Regions from separate parts of the Citrobacter amalonaticus genome, predicted to be linked through region 1. Evidence: predicted binding sites of a transcription regulator. Region 1 holds the regulator's gene; each other region holds the start of a gene.
What was found. The regulator sigma-54, encoded in region 1, starts transcription at its own class of promoters, with help from an activator protein. The targets are predictions, from matches to a motif close to GTTGGCACANNTTTCGCTNT.

Region 1 (4,998 bases):
AATTACCTATCTGGTGAAAGAGCAGAAAATGCAGGCCTTCAGTGAGAAAGGCAAGCGTGTGACTACCGTTCTGGTTCCGTCGCAGTTGCAGGACAAAAACCAGGCCCCGGCTCAGAAGAAGAGTAACTAATTCGTTATGGCAACATTAACTGCAAAGAATCTGGCGAAGGCCTACAAAGGCCGCCGCGTCGTGGAAGATGTCAGCCTGACCGTCAACTCGGGCGAGATTGTCGGTCTGCTTGGGCCGAACGGTGCGGGTAAAACCACCACCTTCTACATGGTTGTCGGCATTGTGCCGCGCGATGCCGGTAACATCATTATTGATGATGAAGACATCAGCCTGCTGCCGCTGCATGCCCGCGCACGCCGAGGAATTGGCTATCTGCCGCAGGAAGCGTCGATTTTTCGCCGCCTGAGCGTGTACGATAACCTGATGGCCGTGCTGCAAATTCGTGACGATCTCTCCAGCGAACAGCGTGAAGACCGCGCTAACGAGCTGATGGAAGAGTTCCACATTGAGCATCTGCGCGACAACATGGGTCAGTCACTCTCCGGCGGGGAACGTCGCCGTGTGGAAATCGCCCGCGCCCTGGCCGCTAACCCGAAATTTATCCTGCTGGATGAACCGTTTGCCGGCGTTGACCCCATCTCCGTTATCGATATCAAACGCATTATTGAGCATCTGCGTGACAGCGGTCTCGGCGTGTTGATTACCGACCATAACGTCCGCGAAACGCTGGCCGTGTGTGAACGAGCCTATATCGTGAGCCAGGGACACCTGATCGCGCACGGTACGCCGACAGAAATCCTGCAGGACGAGCACGTGAAGCGCGTATACCTTGGGGAAGACTTCAGACTCTGATAGGGTAGAAGTTTGCGACGTCATAGCGGGAGAAAACGACTCTGAACATGAAGCAAGGTTTGCAACTCAGGCTGAGCCAACAACTGGCGATGACGCCGCAGCTACAACAGGCGATTCGTCTGTTGCAGTTGTCCACGCTGGAACTGCAGCAGGAACTCCAGCAAGCGCTGGAAAGCAATCCGTTGCTGGAGCAAACCGATCTTCACGACGAAGTTGATACCCGCGAAACTCAGGACAGCGAAACGCTGGATACCGCCGACGCTCTCGAACAAAAAGAGATGCCGGAAGAGTTGCCGCTCGACGCCAGCTGGGATGAAATCTACACCGCCGGTACGCCGTCGGGCACCAGCGGCGACTACATCGACGATGAGCTCCCCGTTTACCAGGGTGAAACCACGCAGACCCTACAGGATTACCTGATGTGGCAGGTGGAACTTACCCCGTTCTCCGATACCGACCGCGCAATCGCCACGTCGATTGTGGATGCCGTTGACGACACCGGTTATCTCACCGTTTCGCTGGACGACATCCTCGAAAGCATGGGCAATGAAGAGGTCGGTCTTGATGAAGTCGAAGCCGTTCTCAAACGTATTCAGCGGTTTGATCCCGTAGGCGTGGCGGCAAAAGATCTGCGCGATTGCCTGCTGATCCAGCTCTCACAGTTCGACAAAGCGACCCCCTTCCTTGAAGAAGCCCGGTTGATCATCAGCGATCATCTCGATCTGCTGGCGAACCACGACTTCCGCACTCTGATGCGTGTCACACGTCTCAAAGAAGACGTGCTCAAAGAGGCGGTCAATCTGATTCAGTCACTCGATCCCCGCCCGGGTCAGTCGATCCAGACCGGCGAACCGGAATACGTGATCCCAGACGTGCTGGTACGTAAGCATAACGGTCACTGGACGGTTGAGCTCAACGGTGACAGCATTCCCCGCCTGCAGATCAATCAGCACTACGCCGCAATGTGCAACGGTGGGCGTAATGACGCCGACAGTCAGTACATCCGCAGTAATTTGCAGGATGCGAAGTGGTTGATTAAGAGTCTGGAAAGCCGCAACGATACCCTGCTGCGCGTCAGTCGTTGCATCGTTGAGCAGCAACAAGCCTTCTTTGAGCAAGGCGAAGAATTTATGAAACCGATGGTGCTGGCTGACATCGCCCAGGCCGTCGAGATGCACGAATCGACCATTTCTCGTGTGACGACGCAGAAGTATCTGCACAGTCCACGCGGCATTTTTGAACTGAAGTATTTTTTCTCCAGCCATGTGAATACCGAGGGAGGTGGCGAAGCGTCCTCCACGGCGATCCGCGCACTGGTGAAGAAGTTGATTGCGGCGGAAAACCCCGCGAAGCCCCTGAGCGACAGCAAGCTAACGTCGATGCTGTCAGAACAAGGCATCATGGTGGCGCGCCGCACCGTTGCGAAGTACCGAGAATCTTTATCCATTCCGCCGTCAAACCAGCGCAAACAACTGGTTTGACCCAACCGATAAGGAAGACACTATGCAGCTCAACATCACTGGAAACAACGTCGAGATCACAGAAGCCCTGCGTGATTTTGTGAATACCAAGTTCGCCAAACTCGAACAGTATTTTGACAGGATCAATCAGGTCTATATTGTGTTGAAAGTGGAGAAAGTCACCCACATCTCGGATGCAACACTGCATGTAAACGGTGGCGAAATTCACGCCAGCGCGGAAGGTCAGGACATGTACGCCGCCATTGATGGCTTAATTGACAAGCTGGCAAGACAGCTCACCAAACACAAAGATAAATTGAAACAACACTAATTGTCCGGGCAGTTAGCGGGTGCAGGACGGCCTGTTGTGCAGAACAACAGGCCATTTGTACAGTTAGCGCTCCGAATCCGCTCCGCTGTTGTGGGACGGATTCTTAGGTGAAATTATGATAAATAACGATACGACTCTACAACTGAGCAGTGTACTTAACCAGGAATGTACGCGCAGTGCCGTTCACTGCCAGAGCAAAAAACGCGCGCTGGAAATCATCAGTGAACTGGCTGCAAAACAACTCAGTCTACCGCCGCAGGTCGTTTTTGAAGCGATCCTGACGCGCGAAAAAATGGGCAGTACCGGCATCGGCAATGGGATCGCCATCCCGCACGGTAAGCTGGAAGAAGATACCCTGCGCGCCGTCGGCGTGTTTGTGCAACTGGAAACACCCATCGCCTTCGACGCGATTGATAATCAACCTGTTGATCTGCTTTTTGCCCTGCTGGTGCCTGCGGATCAAACCAAAACGCACCTGCATACGCTATCGCTGGTGGCTAAGCGTCTGGCGGATAAAACCATCTGCCGTCGACTGCGCGCCGCACAGAGCGATGAAGAGTTGTATCAAATCATCACTGACACCGAAGGCGGTCAGGATGAAGCGTAACTCCCCTTTTGTCGTGGTGAGGAGAAACAGTACATGGTACTGATGATCGTCAGCGGTCGTTCAGGGTCAGGTAAATCTGTCGCCCTGCGCGCGCTGGAAGATATGGGCTTTTACTGCGTGGATAACCTCCCCGTAGTATTGTTACCCGATCTGGCTCGCACGCTTGCCGAACGCCAGATTTCGGCTGCCGTCAGCATTGACGTACGCAATATGCCAGAGTCGCCGGAAATTTTTGAGCAGGCGATGAACAACCTGCCCGAGGCGTTCTCGCCGCAACTGCTGTTCCTCGATGCCGATCGCAACACGTTGATTCGTCGCTACAGCGATACGCGTCGTCTGCACCCCCTCTCCAGCAAGAACCTGTCGCTGGAAAGCGCCATTGATCAGGAAAGTGACCTGCTGGAACCGCTGCGTTCTCGCGCCGACCTGATCGTCGACACCTCAGAAATGTCGGTGCATGAACTGGCAGAAATGCTGCGGACACGCCTGTTGGGTAAACGCGAACGTGAACTGACGATGGTGTTTGAGTCCTTCGGCTTTAAGCACGGGATCCCCATCGATGCCGATTATGTTTTCGACGTCCGCTTTTTGCCAAACCCCCACTGGGACCCGAAACTGCGGCCGATGACCGGTCTCGACAAGCCCGTTGCTGCCTTCCTCGACAGACACACAGAAGTACACAATTTTATCTACCAGACTCGCAGCTATCTTGAGCTATGGTTACCCATGCTGGAGACCAACAACCGTAGCTATCTGACCGTTGCTATCGGTTGTACCGGCGGGAAACACCGTTCGGTGTATATTGCAGAACAGCTGGCAGACTACTTCCGCTCACGCGGTAAAAACGTACAGTCACGCCATCGTACGCTGGAAAAACGCAAAACATGACCGTGAAGCAAACTGTTGAAATCACGAACAAGCTGGGCATGCATGCCCGGCCAGCAATGAAGCTCTTTGAATTAATGCAGGGATTTGACGCGGAAGTCCTGCTACGAAATGATGAAGGCACCGAAGCGGAAGCCAACAGCGTCATCGCATTGCTGATGCTGGACTCCGCCAAAGGCCGACAGATTGAAGTTGAAGCCTCCGGCCCGCAAGAGGTTGAAGCGCTGGCGGCCGTCATCGCGCTTTTCAATTCGGGATTCGACGAAGACTGAGTTTTCTCGCGCCACGGATACCCTCACAGAAAACGCCATCTGGCGTTTTTTTCGTTTTTGCTCCCCTTAACTGTACAATTCGTGCGCTTTTTCACTTAAGAATTACCTTAAGAAAACCTTAAGATAAGTCGTTTAGGTTTCATTTAACCTGAGTGTTCATACTGGATTATTGTCAGTAAATATTTCCAGGATATCACTCATGATTCGTTTATCAGCAGAGACTCCCCTGGGCACCGGACGACATCGTAAGTGTTATGCGCATCCGGATGATGCCCAACGTTGTATTAAGATCGTTTACAACAGTGGCCAGGGCGGCGACAAAGAGACACAGCGTGAACTGAAGTACTATGCCCACCTCTCTCGCTACCTGAAAGACTGGAGCGGTATCCCGCGCTATTACGGCACGGTCGAGACCGACTGCGGAACGGGTTACGTTTACGATGTGATTGCCGATTACGACGGCAAGCCGTCCATCACTCTCACCGAATTTGCCAAACAATGTCGTTACGAAGACGACTTTGTCGTGCTACGTCATCTGCTGAAGACGCTAAAACGCTACCTGCGTGACAACCATATCGTCA
Region 2 (4,998 bases), 710 kb from region 1:
TCATGAATTCTGAACGGAAGCCGATCAGACCACGGCTTGGGATCACGTAGTCGAGACGTACGCGGCCTTTGCCATCTGGATTCATGTTTTTCAGGTCGCCTTTACGCTCGCCCAGTGCCTGCATGACAGAACCCTGGTGCTGCTCTTCAACGTCCAGCGTCACGTTCTCGAACGGCTCTTGTTTACGACCGTCGATTTCACGGAAGATAACTTTCGGACGGGAAACCGCCATTTCGAAACCTTCACGACGCATGTTTTCGATCAGAACAGACAGGTGCAGCTCACCACGACCGGATACACGGAACGCGTCCGCATCTTCAGTTTCTTCAACACGCAGTGCAACGTTGTGCACCAGCTCTTTGTTCAGGCGGTCAAGGATCTGACGAGAGGTAACGTATTTACCTTCTTTACCACAGAACGGAGAGGTGTTGACGTTGAAGAACATGGTGACGGTCGGTTCATCAACAGACAGCGCCGGCAGCGCTTCCACATTCTGCGGATCGCAGATGGTGTCAGAGATGTTCAGCTCGCCCAGACCGGTGATCGCGATGATGTCGCCGGCTTCTGCCAGATCGCTATCGATACGCTCCAGACCCAGGTGAGTCAGCACTTTACCGACTTTACCATTGCGGGTTTTGCCTTCGCTATCCACGATAGTAATCTGCTGGTTCGGCTTCACTTTACCGCGTTTGATGCGGCCGATGCCGATAACGCCAACGTAGTTGTTGTAGTCCAGCTGAGAGATCTGCATCTGGAACGGACCATCAAGGTCAACGTCCGGCGCAGGTACGTGGTCGACAATCGCCTGATACAGCGGGGTCATGTCTTCCGCCATATCTTCGTGGTCCAGACCAGCAATACCGTTCAGCGCAGAAGCGTAGATGATCGGGAAATCCAGCTGTTCGTCGGTCGCGTCGAGGTTCACAAACAGGTCAAATACCTGATCGACAACCCAGTCCGGACGCGCGCCAGGACGGTCAACTTTGTTGATGACCACGATCGGCTTCAGGCCATGCGCAAAGGCTTTTTTGGTCACGAAGCGCGTCTGCGGCATCGGGCCGTCAAATGCGTCAACCACCAGCAGCACAGAGTCAACCATGGACATGACACGCTCAACTTCACCACCGAAGTCTGCGTGCCCAGGGGTATCAACGATGTTGATACGATAATCATTCCATTTGATAGCGGTGTTTTTCGCGAGGATGGTAATCCCACGCTCTTTCTCCAAATCGTTGGAGTCCATCACACGCTCTTGAGTTTCGGCACGAGAGTCGAACGTACCGGATTGCTGCAGCAGCTTATCAACCAGGGTAGTTTTACCATGGTCAACGTGCGCGATGATGGCGATGTTACGCAAATTTTCGATCACAACTTTGCCTCAGGCATTAGAAATAGCGCGTTATTGTACACGGATTAATCGCACTACAAAACAGGATCACAAACATCCTCCGCAAACAAGTATTGCAGAGTTTCTTTGTGATCGCTTTCACGGAGCGTTAAAAGGGTTATGCACGGTCCATTGCACCAATATGGTGCTTAATGTTCACATTAAAGCACTATACTGGTGCAACATACACAACATGGTGCAACCCTTTTGCACGATGGTGCGCATGATAACGCCTTTTAGGGGCAATTTAAAAGTTGGCACAGATTTCGCTTTATCTTTTTTACGGCGACACGGCCAATGATTAAAGAATTGAACACCTCGTTACCACGACGACTATGACCAATCTGGAGAGTTAAGTATGTCCGCTGAACACGTTTTGACGATGCTGAATGAGCACGAAGTGAAGTTTGTTGATTTGCGCTTCACTGATACCAAAGGTAAAGAACAGCACGTCACGATTCCTGCTCATCAGGTAAATGCCGAATTCTTCGAAGAAGGCAAAATGTTTGACGGCTCTTCGATTGGTGGCTGGAAAGGCATCAACGAATCCGACATGGTGCTGATGCCGGATGCTTCTACTGCGGTCATCGACCCGTTCTTCGCGGATTCTACCCTGATCATCCGTTGTGACATCCTGGAACCTGGTACCCTGCAAGGCTATGACCGCGACCCGCGTTCTATCGCCAAGCGTGCTGAAGAGTACCTGCGCTCTACCGGTATCGCGGATACCGTTCTGTTTGGGCCAGAACCAGAATTCTTCCTGTTTGACGACATCCGTTTCGGCGCGTCAATCTCCGGTTCTCACGTGGCTATCGATGACATCGAAGGCGCATGGAACTCCTCCACCCAGTACGAAGGTGGTAACAAAGGTCACCGTCCGGCAGTGAAAGGCGGCTACTTCCCGGTTCCACCAGTAGATTCCGCTCAGGACATCCGTTCTGAAATGTGTCTGGTGATGGAGCAGATGGGCCTGGTCGTTGAAGCTCACCACCATGAAGTGGCGACTGCGGGTCAGAACGAAGTGGCAACCCGCTTCAACACCATGACCAAAAAAGCGGACGAAATTCAGATCTACAAATATGTGGTACACAACGTCGCTCACCGCTTCGGCAAAACCGCGACCTTTATGCCAAAACCGATGTTCGGCGATAACGGTTCCGGTATGCACTGCCACATGTCCCTGTCCAAGAACGGTACCAACCTGTTCTCCGGCGACAAATATGCGGGCCTGTCTGAACAAGCGCTGTACTACATCGGCGGCGTGATCAAACACGCTAAAGCGATTAACGCCCTGGCGAACCCGACCACCAACTCATACAAGCGTCTGGTCCCGGGTTACGAAGCACCGGTTATGCTGGCTTACTCTGCCCGTAACCGTTCTGCCTCTATCCGTATTCCAGTGGTAGCGTCTCCGAAAGCACGTCGTATCGAAGTCCGCTTCCCGGATCCGGCTGCGAACCCGTACCTGTGCTTTGCAGCCCTGCTGATGGCCGGTCTTGACGGCATTAAGAACAAGATCCACCCGGGCGAAGCCATGGACAAAAACCTGTACGACCTGCCGCCGGAAGAGGCGAAAGAGATCCCACAGGTTGCAGGCTCTCTGGAAGAAGCCCTGAACGAGCTGAACCTGGATCGTGAGTTCCTGAAAGCGGGCGGCGTGTTCACTGATGAAGCCATCGATGCTTACATCGCGCTGCGCATTGAAGAAAACGACCGCGTACGCATGACGCCGCACCCGGTAGAGTTTGAGCTGTACTACAGCGTGTAACCGTATCTTAAACGTCCGACGAATTTCGCGTTGCGGCAAGGCGGCAACGGAGCGAATCCCCAGGAGCATGATAACTATGTGACTGGGGTGAGCGAAGGTAGCCAACGCAGCAACGGCGTGAAAAGCGTCAGGAGTTTTTAGTTGCCGTGGAAACTTTTAGCCCATCTCACGATGGGCTTTTTTCACCGTCAACAATCTGATCCTTCGCGCTTTTTCTACATAAAAAGCTATAATGCACTAAATTGGTGCAAACTATTCAGGAGACTGCTGTATGGCAACAGGCACGCTGCCCGATGCTGGGCAGATCCTCAATTCTTTAATCAACAGCATCTTACTGGTCGACGATGAGCTGGCGGTGCATTACGCCAACCCGGCCGCGCAGCAGTTACTCGCCCAAAGCTCCCGCAAACTGTTTGGTACGCCGCTTCCTGAACTCCTGAGCTATTTTTCTTTGAATATCGAACTGATGCGCGAAAGCTTAGAGGCGGGCCAAGGGTTTACCGACAATGAGGTCACGTTGGTAATTGATGGGCGTTCGCACATTCTGTCGCTCACCGCACAGCGTTTGCCGGACGGCCAGATCCTGCTCGAAATGGCGCCGATGGATAACCAGCGCCGCCTCAGCCAGGAGCAGCTACAGCACGCTCAGCAGGTCGCCGCGCGCGATCTGGTACGTGGACTGGCGCACGAGATTAAAAACCCGCTCGGTGGCTTACGCGGCGCTGCACAGCTATTAAGTAAAGCCCTGCCCGATCCGGCGCTGCTGGAATACACCAAAGTCATTATTGAACAGGCTGATCGGCTGCGTAATCTGGTCGACAGACTGTTGGGCCCGCAGATGCCGGGAACGCATGTCACGGAAAGCATTCATAAGGTGGCAGAGCGCGTGGTGGCGCTGGTTTCTATGGAGTTACCGGCCAACGTCACGCTGGTCCGCGATTACGATCCCAGCCTGCCGGAACTGCCGCACGACCCGGAACAGATCGAGCAGGTGTTGTTGAATATTGTCCGTAATGCGTTGCAGGCGCTGGGGTCAGACGGTGGGGAGATCGTGCTACGTACCCGTACCGCGTTCCAGCTCACGCTGCACGGCGAGCGCTATCGCCTGGCGGCGCGTATCGACGTCGAGGACAACGGACCGGGGATCCCTTCCCACTTACAGGATACGCTGTTTTACCCCATGGTCAGCGGCCGCGAAGGCGGCACCGGGCTGGGATTATCCATCGCCCGTAATTTGATCGATCAGCATTCCGGCAAAATTGAATTTACCAGTTGGCCAGGTCATACCGAGTTCTCGGTTTATCTGCCGATTCGGAAATAGAGGTGCTTATGCAACGAGGGATAGTCTGGGTAGTCGATGACGATAGTTCCATCCGTTGGGTGCTTGAACGTGCTCTCGCCGGGGCGGGTCTGAGTTGTACGACCTTTGAAAACGGTAACGACGTGCTGGGCGCGCTGGCGAGCAAAACGCCGGACGTGCTGTTGTCCGACATTCGGATGCCGGGAATGGACGGGCTGGCGCTGTTAAAACAGATTAAACAGCGTCATCCAATGCTTCCGGTCATCATAATGACCGCGCATTCCGATCTGGATGCCGCCGTCAGCGCCTATCAGCAAGGGGCGTTTGATTATCTGCCGAAACCCTTTGATATCGATGAAGCGGTGGCGCTGGTTGAACGCGCCATCAGTCATTATCAGGAACAGCAGCAGCCGCGCAATATTCAGCTCAACGGCCCGACAACCGACATCATCGGTGAAGCGCCGGCCATGCAGGATGTGTTTCGTATTATCGGGCGGCTCTCTCGTTCCTCCATCAGCGTGTTGATTAACGGGGAGTCCGGGA
Region 3 (4,998 bases), 980 kb from region 1:
CGCGCGACATGCTCGAAGGGGTGATGGACATTGCGGACCAGCGCGTTCGCGACATCATGATCCCCCGCTCCCAGATGATTACCCTGAAACGCAACCAGACGCTGGATGAATGCCTCGATGTCATCATCGAGTCCGCCCACTCGCGTTTTCCGGTGATCAGCGAAGACAAAGATCACATTGAAGGGATTCTGATGGCCAAGGATTTGCTGCCGTTTATGCGCAGCGATGCCGAGGCCTTCAGCATGGAGAAAGTGTTACGTCAGGCCGTTGTCGTCCCGGAGAGCAAACGCGTTGACCGTATGCTCAAAGAGTTTCGCTCTCAGCGTTACCATATGGCTATCGTCATCGACGAATTCGGCGGTGTCTCCGGTCTGGTGACCATTGAAGACATCCTTGAGCTGATCGTCGGTGAAATCGAAGATGAATACGACGAAGAAGATGATATCGACTTCCGTCAGCTCAGTCGCCACACCTGGACCATTCGCGCGCTTGCGCCGATCGAAGACTTCAATGACGCCTTCGGCACCAGCTTTAGCGACGAAGAGGTCGATACCATTGGGGGTCTGGTGATGCAGGCGTTTGGTCACCTGCCCGCACGGGGTGAAACCATTGATATCGATGGTTACCAGTTCAAAGTGGCAATGGCCGACAGCCGTCGTATTATTCAGGTTCACGTCAGAATTCCGGATGACTCCCCCCAGCCAAAACTGGACGAATAAAACCGAACGGGAAGAAGAACTCAATGGCTTTTGCCTCATTAATTGAACGCCAGCGCATTCGCCTGCTGCTGGCGTTATTATTCGGTGCCTGCGGTACGCTGGCTTTTTCTCCTTATGACATCTGGCCCGCTGCGATTGTGTCGCTGATGGGTTTGCAGGCATTAACCCTGAATCGTCGCCCGCGTCAGTCAGCCGCTATCGGCTATTTCTGGGGACTGGGACTCTTCGGGACGGGGATCAACTGGGTTTACGTCAGCATTGCGCAGTTTGGCGGGATGCCAGGCCCGATCAACGTCTTCCTTGTCGTGCTGCTCGCGGCATACCTTTCACTGTATACCGGGCTGTTTGCTGGCGTACTTGCGCGTCTGTGGCCGAAAACCAGCTGGTTACGGGTCGCCATTGCTGCGCCGGTGGTCTGGCAGCTAACCGAATTCCTGCGTGGCTGGGTGCTGACAGGATTTCCGTGGCTGCAGTTTGGCTACAGTCAGATCGACGGCCCGCTGAAAGGGCTGGCGCCGGTAATGGGTGTCGACGCCATTAACTTCCTGCTGATGATGGTCAGCGGATTGCTGGTTCTCTCGCTGGTCAGCCGTAACTGGCGTCCGCTGGTGGTCGCTATCGTCCTTTTCGCGCTCCCCTTCCCGCTGCGCTATATCCAGTGGTACACGCTGGAACCGCAAAGAACCACCCGCGTATCGATGGTTCAGGGCGATATCCCGCAGTCGTTGAAATGGGACGAAGGCCAGTTGATGAATACGCTCAAGATCTATCTGGATGCGACGCAGCCCGAAATGGGGAAATCGCAGCTGATCATCTGGCCGGAATCCGCCATTCCGGATCTGGAAATCAACCAACAGCGCTTTCTGAGCATGATGGACGACCTGTTGCGTTCGAAGAACAGCTCGCTGATTACTGGTATTGTCGATGCGCGACTGAACAAGCAGAACCGCTACGACACCTACAACACCATCATCACGCTGGGGAAAGACAATCCTTACCTCTATGACTCCACCAACCGCTACAACAAAAACCATCTGGTGCCGTTTGGTGAGTTTGTGCCGCTGGAATCCATTCTACGCCCCTTAGCGCCGTTCTTTGACCTGCCGATGTCCTCGTTCAGCCGTGGCCCGTATGTTCAGCCGCAGCTGCATGCGCACGGTTTAGCGCTGACCGCCGCGATTTGCTACGAGATCATTCTGGGCGAACAGGTACGCGATAACTTCCGTCCGGATACGGACTATCTGCTGACCATCTCCAACGATGCGTGGTTTGGTAAGTCGATTGGCCCGTGGCAGCATTTCCAGATGGCGCGGATGCGATCGCTTGAGCTGGCGCGGCCGCTGTTGCGCAGTACTAACAACGGTATTACGGCAGTGATTGGCCCGCAGGGCGAGATCCAGGCGATGATCCCGCAATTTACGCGCCAGGTGTTGACCGCCGATGTGACGCCAACAACGGGCTTAACGCCGTACGCCCGCACGGGCAACTGGCCGCTGTGGCTTATTACCGCGCTGTTTGGTTTTGCCGCCGTGTTAATGAGTTTGCGTCAACGTCGCAGATAACACAGTGCACCATCAAATCCAGGCCGGATAAGGCGGTACGCCGCCATCCGGCGGTTGTGCCACATCGTGCCTGATGGCGCTACGCTTATCAGGCCTACAAACCTTCCCCCCGAAAACCATTCTGGCACGCCTATTGCTTTGTTAAAAAAGGCAAACCTGTTTTTAGCGTTTAGCGCAACTTAGTCGCACTAAAGTAGTTCACCGGTAGCACCGAAACGGTGCAATGAGAGATTTTTGCCTCTAAACGGTGCGGCGCACTTCGCAAAAATAAACAATAACGCAGCAAAATCTTTACATTAAGCCAGACTAAATGTTAACAAACAGGTAAAACACTGCACGCTTAAGTTGCAGGTGATAACAACACAGACACTCACAATAGGTATCACTGCGTCGACGGCGCAGACGATAAGGAGTTGGATATGCAATTACGTAAGCTAGCCACAGCAATGCTGGTGATGGGACTGTCAGCCGGTCTGGTACACGCGGAAGACGCGGCGCCCGCCGCAGGCAGCACGCTCGACAAGATCGCCAAGAACGGCGTTATCGTCGTCGGTCACCGTGAATCCTCCGTGCCGTTCTCTTATTACGACAATCAGCAGAAAGTGGTGGGTTATTCTCAGGATTACTCCAACGCCATCGTTGAAGCCGTGAAGAAGAAACTGAACAAGCCCGATCTGCAGGTTAAGCTGATCCCGATTACCTCTCAGAACCGTATCCCGCTGCTGCAAAACGGCACTTTCGACTTTGAGTGCGGTTCCACCACCAACAACCTTGAGCGCCAGAAACAGGCCGCTTTCTCTGACACCATCTTTGTCGTCGGCACACGTCTGCTGGCGAAGAAAGGCGGCGACATTAAAGACTTCGGCGATCTGAAAGGCAAAGCGGTTGTTGTAACCTCAGGCACCACCTCTGAAATTCTGCTGCACAAGCTGAACGACGAGCAAAAAATGGATATGCGTATCATCAGCGCTAAAGACCACGGTGACTCTTTCCGTACCCTGGAAAGCGGTCGCGCCGTTGCCTTTATGATGGATGATGCCCTGCTGGCCGGTGAGCGCGCGAAGGCGAAGAAACCGGATAACTGGGAAATCGTCGGCAAACCACAGTCTCAGGAAGCTTACGGCTGCATGCTGCGTAAGAACGATCCTGAGTTCAAAAAGCTGATGGATGACACCATCGCCCAGGCGCAGACCTCAGGCGAAGCCGCGAAATGGTTTGATAAGTGGTTCAAAAATCCGATCCCACCGAAAAACCTGAACATGAACTTCGAACTGTCGAACGAAATGCAGGCCCTGTTCAAAGAACCGAATGATAAAGCACTTAACTAACTAGAACGAAATGGGGCGGGAACTCCTTGCCCTCTCGATTGCTATACAGCACGGACAGACTATATGCCTGATGGTCGTTCCCCATCAGGCCTGAAAACCGAAGTACGCTGGATAACAATCTTCGAGGGTAGCGCTGCTACCCTTATTTTTTCGGAGTAGATGTATGTCAATAGACTGGAACTGGGGCATTTTTTTACAACAAGCCCCATTCGGCAACACCACCTATCTCGGCTGGCTCTGGAGCGGTTTCCAGGTCACCGTCGCACTATCCATCACCGCCTGGATCATTGCCTTCCTGGTCGGTTCTTTGTTTGGCATTTTACGTACTGTCCCGAATCGCTTCCTTTCCGGGATCGGCACCCTGTATGTAGAACTGTTCCGTAACGTACCGTTGATCGTCCAGTTCTTCACCTGGTATCTGGTGGTGCCTGAACTGCTGCCAGAAGATCTTGGCATGTGGTTTAAGGCGGAACTGGATCCCAATATTCAGTTCTTCGTTTCGTCCATGCTCTGTCTGGGGCTGTTCACCGCAGCACGCGTCTGCGAACAGGTTCGCGCCGCTATTCAGTCACTGCCGCGCGGCCAAAAAAACGCGGCGCTGGCGATGGGGCTGACCCTGCCGCAGGCCTACCGCTACGTGTTGCTGCCTAACGCCTATCGCGTGATCGTCCCGCCGATGACCTCTGAGATGATGAACCTGGTGAAAAACTCCGCCATCGCCTCCACCATCGGTCTGGTCGATATGGCCGCGCAGGCCGGTAAGCTGCTGGATTACTCGGCGCATGCCTGGGAATCGTTTACCGCCATTACTCTGGCGTACGTGTTGATTAATGCCTTCATCATGCTGGTGATGAGTCTGGTGGAACGTAAAATCCGCCTGCCTGGCAATCTGGGAGGCAAATAATGTACGAATTCGACTGGAGTTCTATTGTCCCTTCCCTGCCCTATCTGCTGGATGGGCTGCTCATTACGCTGAAAATTACGGTCACAGCGGTGATTATCGGCATTGTCTGGGGCACCATTCTCGCCGTTATGCGCCTTTCCAGTTTTGCGCCTGTCGCCTGGTTTGCTAAAGCGTACGTTAACGTCTTCCGCTCCATCCCGCTGGTGATGGTACTGTTGTGGTTCTACCTGATTGTGCCAGGGCTATTACAGGACGTACTGGGGCTGTCGCCGAAAACCGATATTCGCCTGATTTCGGCGATGGTCGCATTTTCGATGTTTGAAGCCGCCTATTACTCCGAAATTATCCGCGCGGGTATCCAGAGTATTTCCCGTGGACAGTCGAGTGCGGCGCTGGCGTTGGGGATGACTCACTGGCAGTCAATGAAGCTCATCATTTTGCCGCAGGCGTTTCGCGCAATGGTGCCGCTGCTGCTGACGCAGGGT
Region 4 (4,998 bases), 1.7 Mb from region 1:
AGCTGAATCGGCTGCAGGAACGGCAGAACCTGGCCGTTGATCTCCGCGCAGTCGCCAAGAGCGTAAATATCCGGGTTGCTGGTTTGCAGGTAACTGTCGACGCAAACGCCGCGATTAATGGTTACACCGGCGCGACGCGCCAGCGCGGTTTCCGGGCGCAGGCCGGTGGCGGCAATCACCGCATCGACGTCGATGCTGCGCTCGCGATCGAACGTTGCACGAATACCGGATGCGGTTTTCTCCAGCCCCTGCAACTGTGATTTCAGCAACAGGTGCACGCCTATATCGGTAAGACGATGCTGTAAGCGACTGCTCACTTCCGGCGGCATCAGCGAAGCGAGAAGGCTGGCGGCGTTATCAATCAGCGTGACCGCTTTACCGGCACGGCAGAAATCCATCGCCAGTTCGGTTCCAATCAACCCGCCGCCGACGATCAGCACCCGTTGGGCGTCTCGCAGTTGTGTCTCACAGGCGCGGTATTCCTGCTGGCTGTTCAATGTGAGCATTAACTCACGTCCTGCTATCGGAGGAACAAAGGCCGCCGCACCCGTGGCCAGCACCAGTTTGTCGTACTGCCACTGCTTGTCCTGGCTTTTTACCACGTGGGCATCGGCATCAATGTCGGTGACCCAGGTGTGTGGAAAGAGACGCAGAGCATATTGTTCAGCAAACTCTCCCGCCGACTGACGGGTGAGGTCATCGGCGTGCTGCGCCTGGCTTATCACATGACTGAGATCGGGCTTGTTGTACTCATCCATGCTGTCAGCTGCAATCAGGGTTAACGGGACATCCGCGTCCTGTTTGCGAATGTTTTTGACTAACTGGCGGGCGGCGAAGCCCGAACCAATGATGACAATTCCCCGGCTCATTTTGCCTCCGTTGCCAGCACGTCGAAGACATCTTTGCCTAATGAACATTCCGGACACAGGAAGTTGTCCGGCACATCGCTCCACGGCGTACCTGGCGCGACGTCCTGCAACGGTTCACCTTTTGCCGGATCGTAAATCCACTGGCACACGCTGCACTGCATGCTCGGACCGAGGTCGGCTGCCGCTGCGGCGGCGCAGGCGCATGCTTCTTCTTTGGTTGTCGCTTTCACTGTCGCTTCCGGCAACGGTGCGAGCGCCCACTGACGCGCGATTTCGCGACCGTGCTGGCGGCACAGTTCCAGCGCATCCAGGTCCGGGCGCCATTTGGCCTTCAGGCTCAGCGACATTTCAAAACCGGCATCCTGTAAACGGGTGGATAAGCGGTCGACCGCTCCGCCGCTCCAGCCGTGGGAGCCAAAAGCGCTGGCGCGTTTGTTACGAAAACGCAGCCCGGTCATCTCTTCCACCAGACCGGCGATTTTCGGCATCATCACGTTGTTCATTGTGGAGGTGCCGACCAGCACGCCTTTAGAGCGGAAAACATTGGTCAGGATTTCGTTTTTATCACTGCGGGCGACGTTAAAAATTTTCACCGCCACGTTCGGGTCGACTTCGTTAATCCCCTGGGCAATGGCATCCGCCATCATGCGGGTGTTATTGGACATGGTGTCGTAGAAAATAGTGATGCGATCTTCCTGATAATCCGTCGCCCATTTCAGATACAGCTCAACAATCTGGGTCGGATTATCGCGCCAGACCACGCCGTGTGAGGTAGCAATCATATCGACCGGCAGGTTGAAGCCGAGGATTTCGGTAATTTTTGGCGTCACCAGACGGCTGAACGGCGTCAGGATGTTGGCGTAGTAGCGCTGGCACTGTTCGAACAGTTCGGTTTGATCCACCTCATCGTTAAACAGGCGTTCGTCGCAGTAGTGCTGACCAAAAGCGTCGTTACTGAACAGGACGGCATCGCCGGTCATGTAGGTCATCATGCTGTCCGGCCAGTGCAGCATCGGGGTTTCTACGAAGATCAACTGTTTGCCGTTGCCGATATCCAGCGTATCGCCGGTTTTCACGACGTTAAAATTCCACTCCGGATGGTGGTGGTGGCCAGTAATCGAGTCAATCGCGTTGGCGGTGCAGTAGATTGGGGTGTCCGGGATCTGCGCCATCAGCTCGGTCAGCGCCCCGGCGTGATCTTCTTCCGCATGGTTGATAATGATGTAATCGATGTCTGCGAGGTCAATTTCATTACGCAGGTTTTGCACGAATTCACGGCTGAATTTATGATCGACGGTATCGATCAGGACATTCTTTTCTTCACGGATGAGATAGCTGTTGTAGCTGCTGCCGCGCAGCGTTTTGTATTCGGTTCCGTGGAAATCACGCACTTCCCAGTCACGTTGGCCAACCCAATGGATATTATTTTTAACCAGAATAGACATAGCAACCTCAATTCATTCAGCGTTGTTCAAATAAGTTGTTTCGCTTATTGCAGGTCGCGTGCCAACTTTTTATCTATTTGATTTATATTGATTTAAAATTTTATACCCATTAAATGGTAGTCAAAAAGACTACTCATAACACAGTCAATATGACAGTATGGATTGTCAAAATGACAGTGAGGACCGCATGAGTTTTTCTGTTGATGTGCTGGCGGGTATCGCCATTGAATTACAGCGCGGGGTGGGTCATCAGGATCGTTTTCAACGTCTGATTACCACGCTGCGCCAGGTGCTGGAATGCGACGCTTCTGCGCTGCTGCGCTATGAGGCGCGCCAGTTTATCCCGCTGGCGATTGACGGTCTCGCACGCGATGTGCTCGGCAGGCGTTTTACCCTGGAAGGGCATCCCCGACTGGAGGCCATCGCCCGCGCCGGGGACGTGGTGCGCTTTCCGGCAGACAGCGATCTGCCCGATCCGTATGACGGGTTGATCCCAGGGCAGGAGAGTCTGAAAGTGCACGCCTGTATTGGGTTGCCGCTTTTTGCCGGGCAGAACCTGATCGGTGCGCTGACCCTCGACGGCATGGCGCCGGATCAGTTTGATGTCTTCAGCGATGAGGAGTTACGGCTCATCGCCGCGCTGGCTGCTGGTGCATTGAGCAATGCGCTGCTGATTGAACAGCTGGAAAGTCAGAATATGCTGCCGGGGTCGAGTACCGATTTCGAACAGGTAAAAGAGACGCAGATGATTGGTCTCTCACCGAACATGATGCAGTTGAAAAAAGAGATCGAGATTGTGGCAGGCTCCGATCTCAACGTATTAATCAGCGGCGAAACCGGTACCGGGAAAGAACTGGTGGCGAAGGCGATTCACGAAGGTTCACCTCGCGCGGTCAACCCACTGGTCTATCTGAACTGCGCCGCGCTGCCGGAAAGCGTGGCGGAGAGCGAGCTGTTTGGTCATGTGAAAGGGGCGTTTACCGGGGCCATCAGCAACCGTAGCGGCAAGTTTGAAATGGCCGATAACGGCACGCTGTTTCTCGACGAAATTGGTGAACTGTCGCTGGCGCTGCAGGCCAAACTGCTGCGTGTATTGCAGTACGGCGATATTCAGCGCGTCGGCGATGACCGCAGCCTGCGCGTGGATGTGCGCGTGCTGGCCGCAACCAATCGCGATCTCCGCGAAGAGGTGCTGGCGGGGCGTTTTCGTGCCGATTTGTTCCATCGCCTGAGCGTGTTCCCGCTTTCCGTCCCTCCGTTACGTGAGCGCGGTGAGGATGTGGTGCTACTGGCAGGCTATTTTTGCGAGCAGTGTCGACTGCGACTGGGGCTTTCCCGCGTGGTGCTCAGTCCAGGGGCGCGTAGCCATCTGCTGAATTACGGCTGGCCGGGTAACGTGCGTGAACTGGAACATGCGATTCATCGGGCGGTGGTGCTGGCGCGCGCGACCCGATCCGGAGACGAAGTGGTACTGGAAACGAAGCATTTCGCGTTGCAGGAGGAGGCCATGACGCCGCAGCCGGAGGTGACAGCGGATTTACCGCGCAATCACAATCTGCGTGATGCGACGGAGGCGTTCCAGCGAGAGATGATTCGCCAGGCGCTGGCGCAACATAATCACAACTGGGCGGCCAGCGCGCGGGCGCTTGAAACGGACGTCGCCAACCTGCACCGGCTGGCGAAGCGTCTGGGGCTGAAGGATTAGAGGATCCCGGCCTGATAGAAATCCTGCAGGTTGATGGCGCCGGTGAGCTTACCGGTTTCATCCACCACCGGCGCGGCGGTGATTTTGCGCTTCATCAGGATCTCTTTGGCGTCAATTGCCCGGCTTTCTGCCTGCAGGGTGATGCCGTTGTGGGTCATCGCTTCACTGACCGGCGTGGTGAGCGCGCCGCCGCCAACCAGCCAGCGACGCAGGTCGCCGTCGGTAAAGACGCCTTTCACCTGCATCTGGGCGTCGCAAACGGCGACCAGACCCAGACCGGTACGGCTTAATTCCAGCATCGCGTCCATTACGCTGGTGGCAAGTTGAACCTGCGGGACAGCGTCGTCACGGCGCATCAGGTGATGCACTTTATTGAGCAAACGCGCGCCCAACGCACCGGCCGGATGCGAGCGGGCAAAATCCTCTTCATTGAAGCCGCGAGCCTGCATGACCGCCATGGCCAGCGCGTCGCCCATCATCAGGGTATTGACGGTGCTGGAGGTTGGCGCCAGGTGCATCGGGCAGGCTTCGCGCTCAACGGAGATATCCAGAACGGCTTTCGCCGCCAGGCCCAGCGGTGAATTGGGTTTGCCGGTCATTGCCAGCAGGGCGATGGACTTATCTTCCAGACGCGGGATGATGAGATCCAGCTCTTTTGCGCCGCCGGAATAGGAGATAAACAACATCACGTCACGGCTTTCGATCATCCCCAGATCGCCATGCAGCGCTTCGGCAGGGTGAACAAAAAAGGCCGGGGTGCCGGTACTGGCGAGCGTCGCGGCGATTTTCTTACCAATATGGCCCGATTTGCCGATACCCGAGACAATCACTTTGCCTTCACAGTGGATAATGGTATTGGCGGCGCGGATAAAATCATCGCCCAGACGTTCCGGCAGACGGCTTGCTTCCTGTAATTCCAGCATTAACGTCTGACGGCCCGCGTTCAGTAGTGCATCACTCATTGGTTTCTCCGGTTATG

Region 2: the regulator sigma-54 is predicted to act here: its motif matches at 1,641-1,660, upstream of glnA (glutamate--ammonia ligase).
Region 3: the regulator sigma-54 is predicted to act here: its motif matches at 2,402-2,421, upstream of AL479_RS16325 (amino acid ABC transporter substrate-binding protein).
Region 4: the regulator sigma-54 is predicted to act here: its motif matches at 2,361-2,380, upstream of norV (anaerobic nitric oxide reductase flavorubredoxin).

The regions. Positions count from the first base shown of each region.
Region 1 is NZ_CP014015.2:2,410,851-2,415,848, reverse strand. Features, by position in the region: gene lptA (lipopolysaccharide ABC transporter substrate-binding protein LptA) at 1-130, shown strand, start outside; gene lptB (LPS export ABC transporter ATP-binding protein) at 137-862, shown strand; gene rpoN (RNA polymerase factor sigma-54) at 910-2,343, shown strand; gene hpf (ribosome hibernation promoting factor) at 2,366-2,653, shown strand; gene ptsN (PTS IIA-like nitrogen regulatory protein PtsN) at 2,769-3,260, shown strand; gene rapZ (RNase adapter RapZ) at 3,294-4,148, shown strand; gene npr (PTS phosphocarrier protein NPr) at 4,145-4,417, shown strand; gene yrbL (PhoP regulatory network protein YrbL) at 4,617-4,998, shown strand, end outside.
Region 2 is NZ_CP014015.2:1,700,065-1,705,062, forward strand. Features, by position in the region: gene typA (ribosome-dependent GTPase TypA) at 1-1,369, opposite strand, end outside; gene glnA (glutamate--ammonia ligase) at 1,746-3,155, shown strand; gene glnL (nitrogen regulation protein NR(II)) at 3,427-4,476, shown strand; gene glnG (nitrogen regulation protein NR(I)) at 4,485-4,998, shown strand, end outside.
Region 3 is NZ_CP014015.2:3,392,678-3,397,675, reverse strand. Features, by position in the region: gene corC (CNNM family magnesium/cobalt transport protein CorC) at 1-719, shown strand, start outside; gene lnt (apolipoprotein N-acyltransferase) at 743-2,281, shown strand; gene AL479_RS16325 (amino acid ABC transporter substrate-binding protein) at 2,701-3,609, shown strand; gene gltJ (glutamate/aspartate ABC transporter permease GltJ) at 3,773-4,513, shown strand; gene gltK (glutamate/aspartate ABC transporter permease GltK) at 4,513-4,998, shown strand, end outside.
Region 4 is NZ_CP014015.2:744,779-749,776, reverse strand. Features, by position in the region: gene norW (NADH:flavorubredoxin reductase NorW) at 1-869, opposite strand, end outside; gene norV (anaerobic nitric oxide reductase flavorubredoxin) at 866-2,314, opposite strand; gene norR (nitric oxide reductase transcriptional regulator NorR) at 2,502-4,019, shown strand; gene gutQ (arabinose-5-phosphate isomerase GutQ) at 4,016-4,981, opposite strand; gene srlR (glucitol operon DNA-binding transcriptional repressor SrlR) at 4,974-4,998, opposite strand, start outside.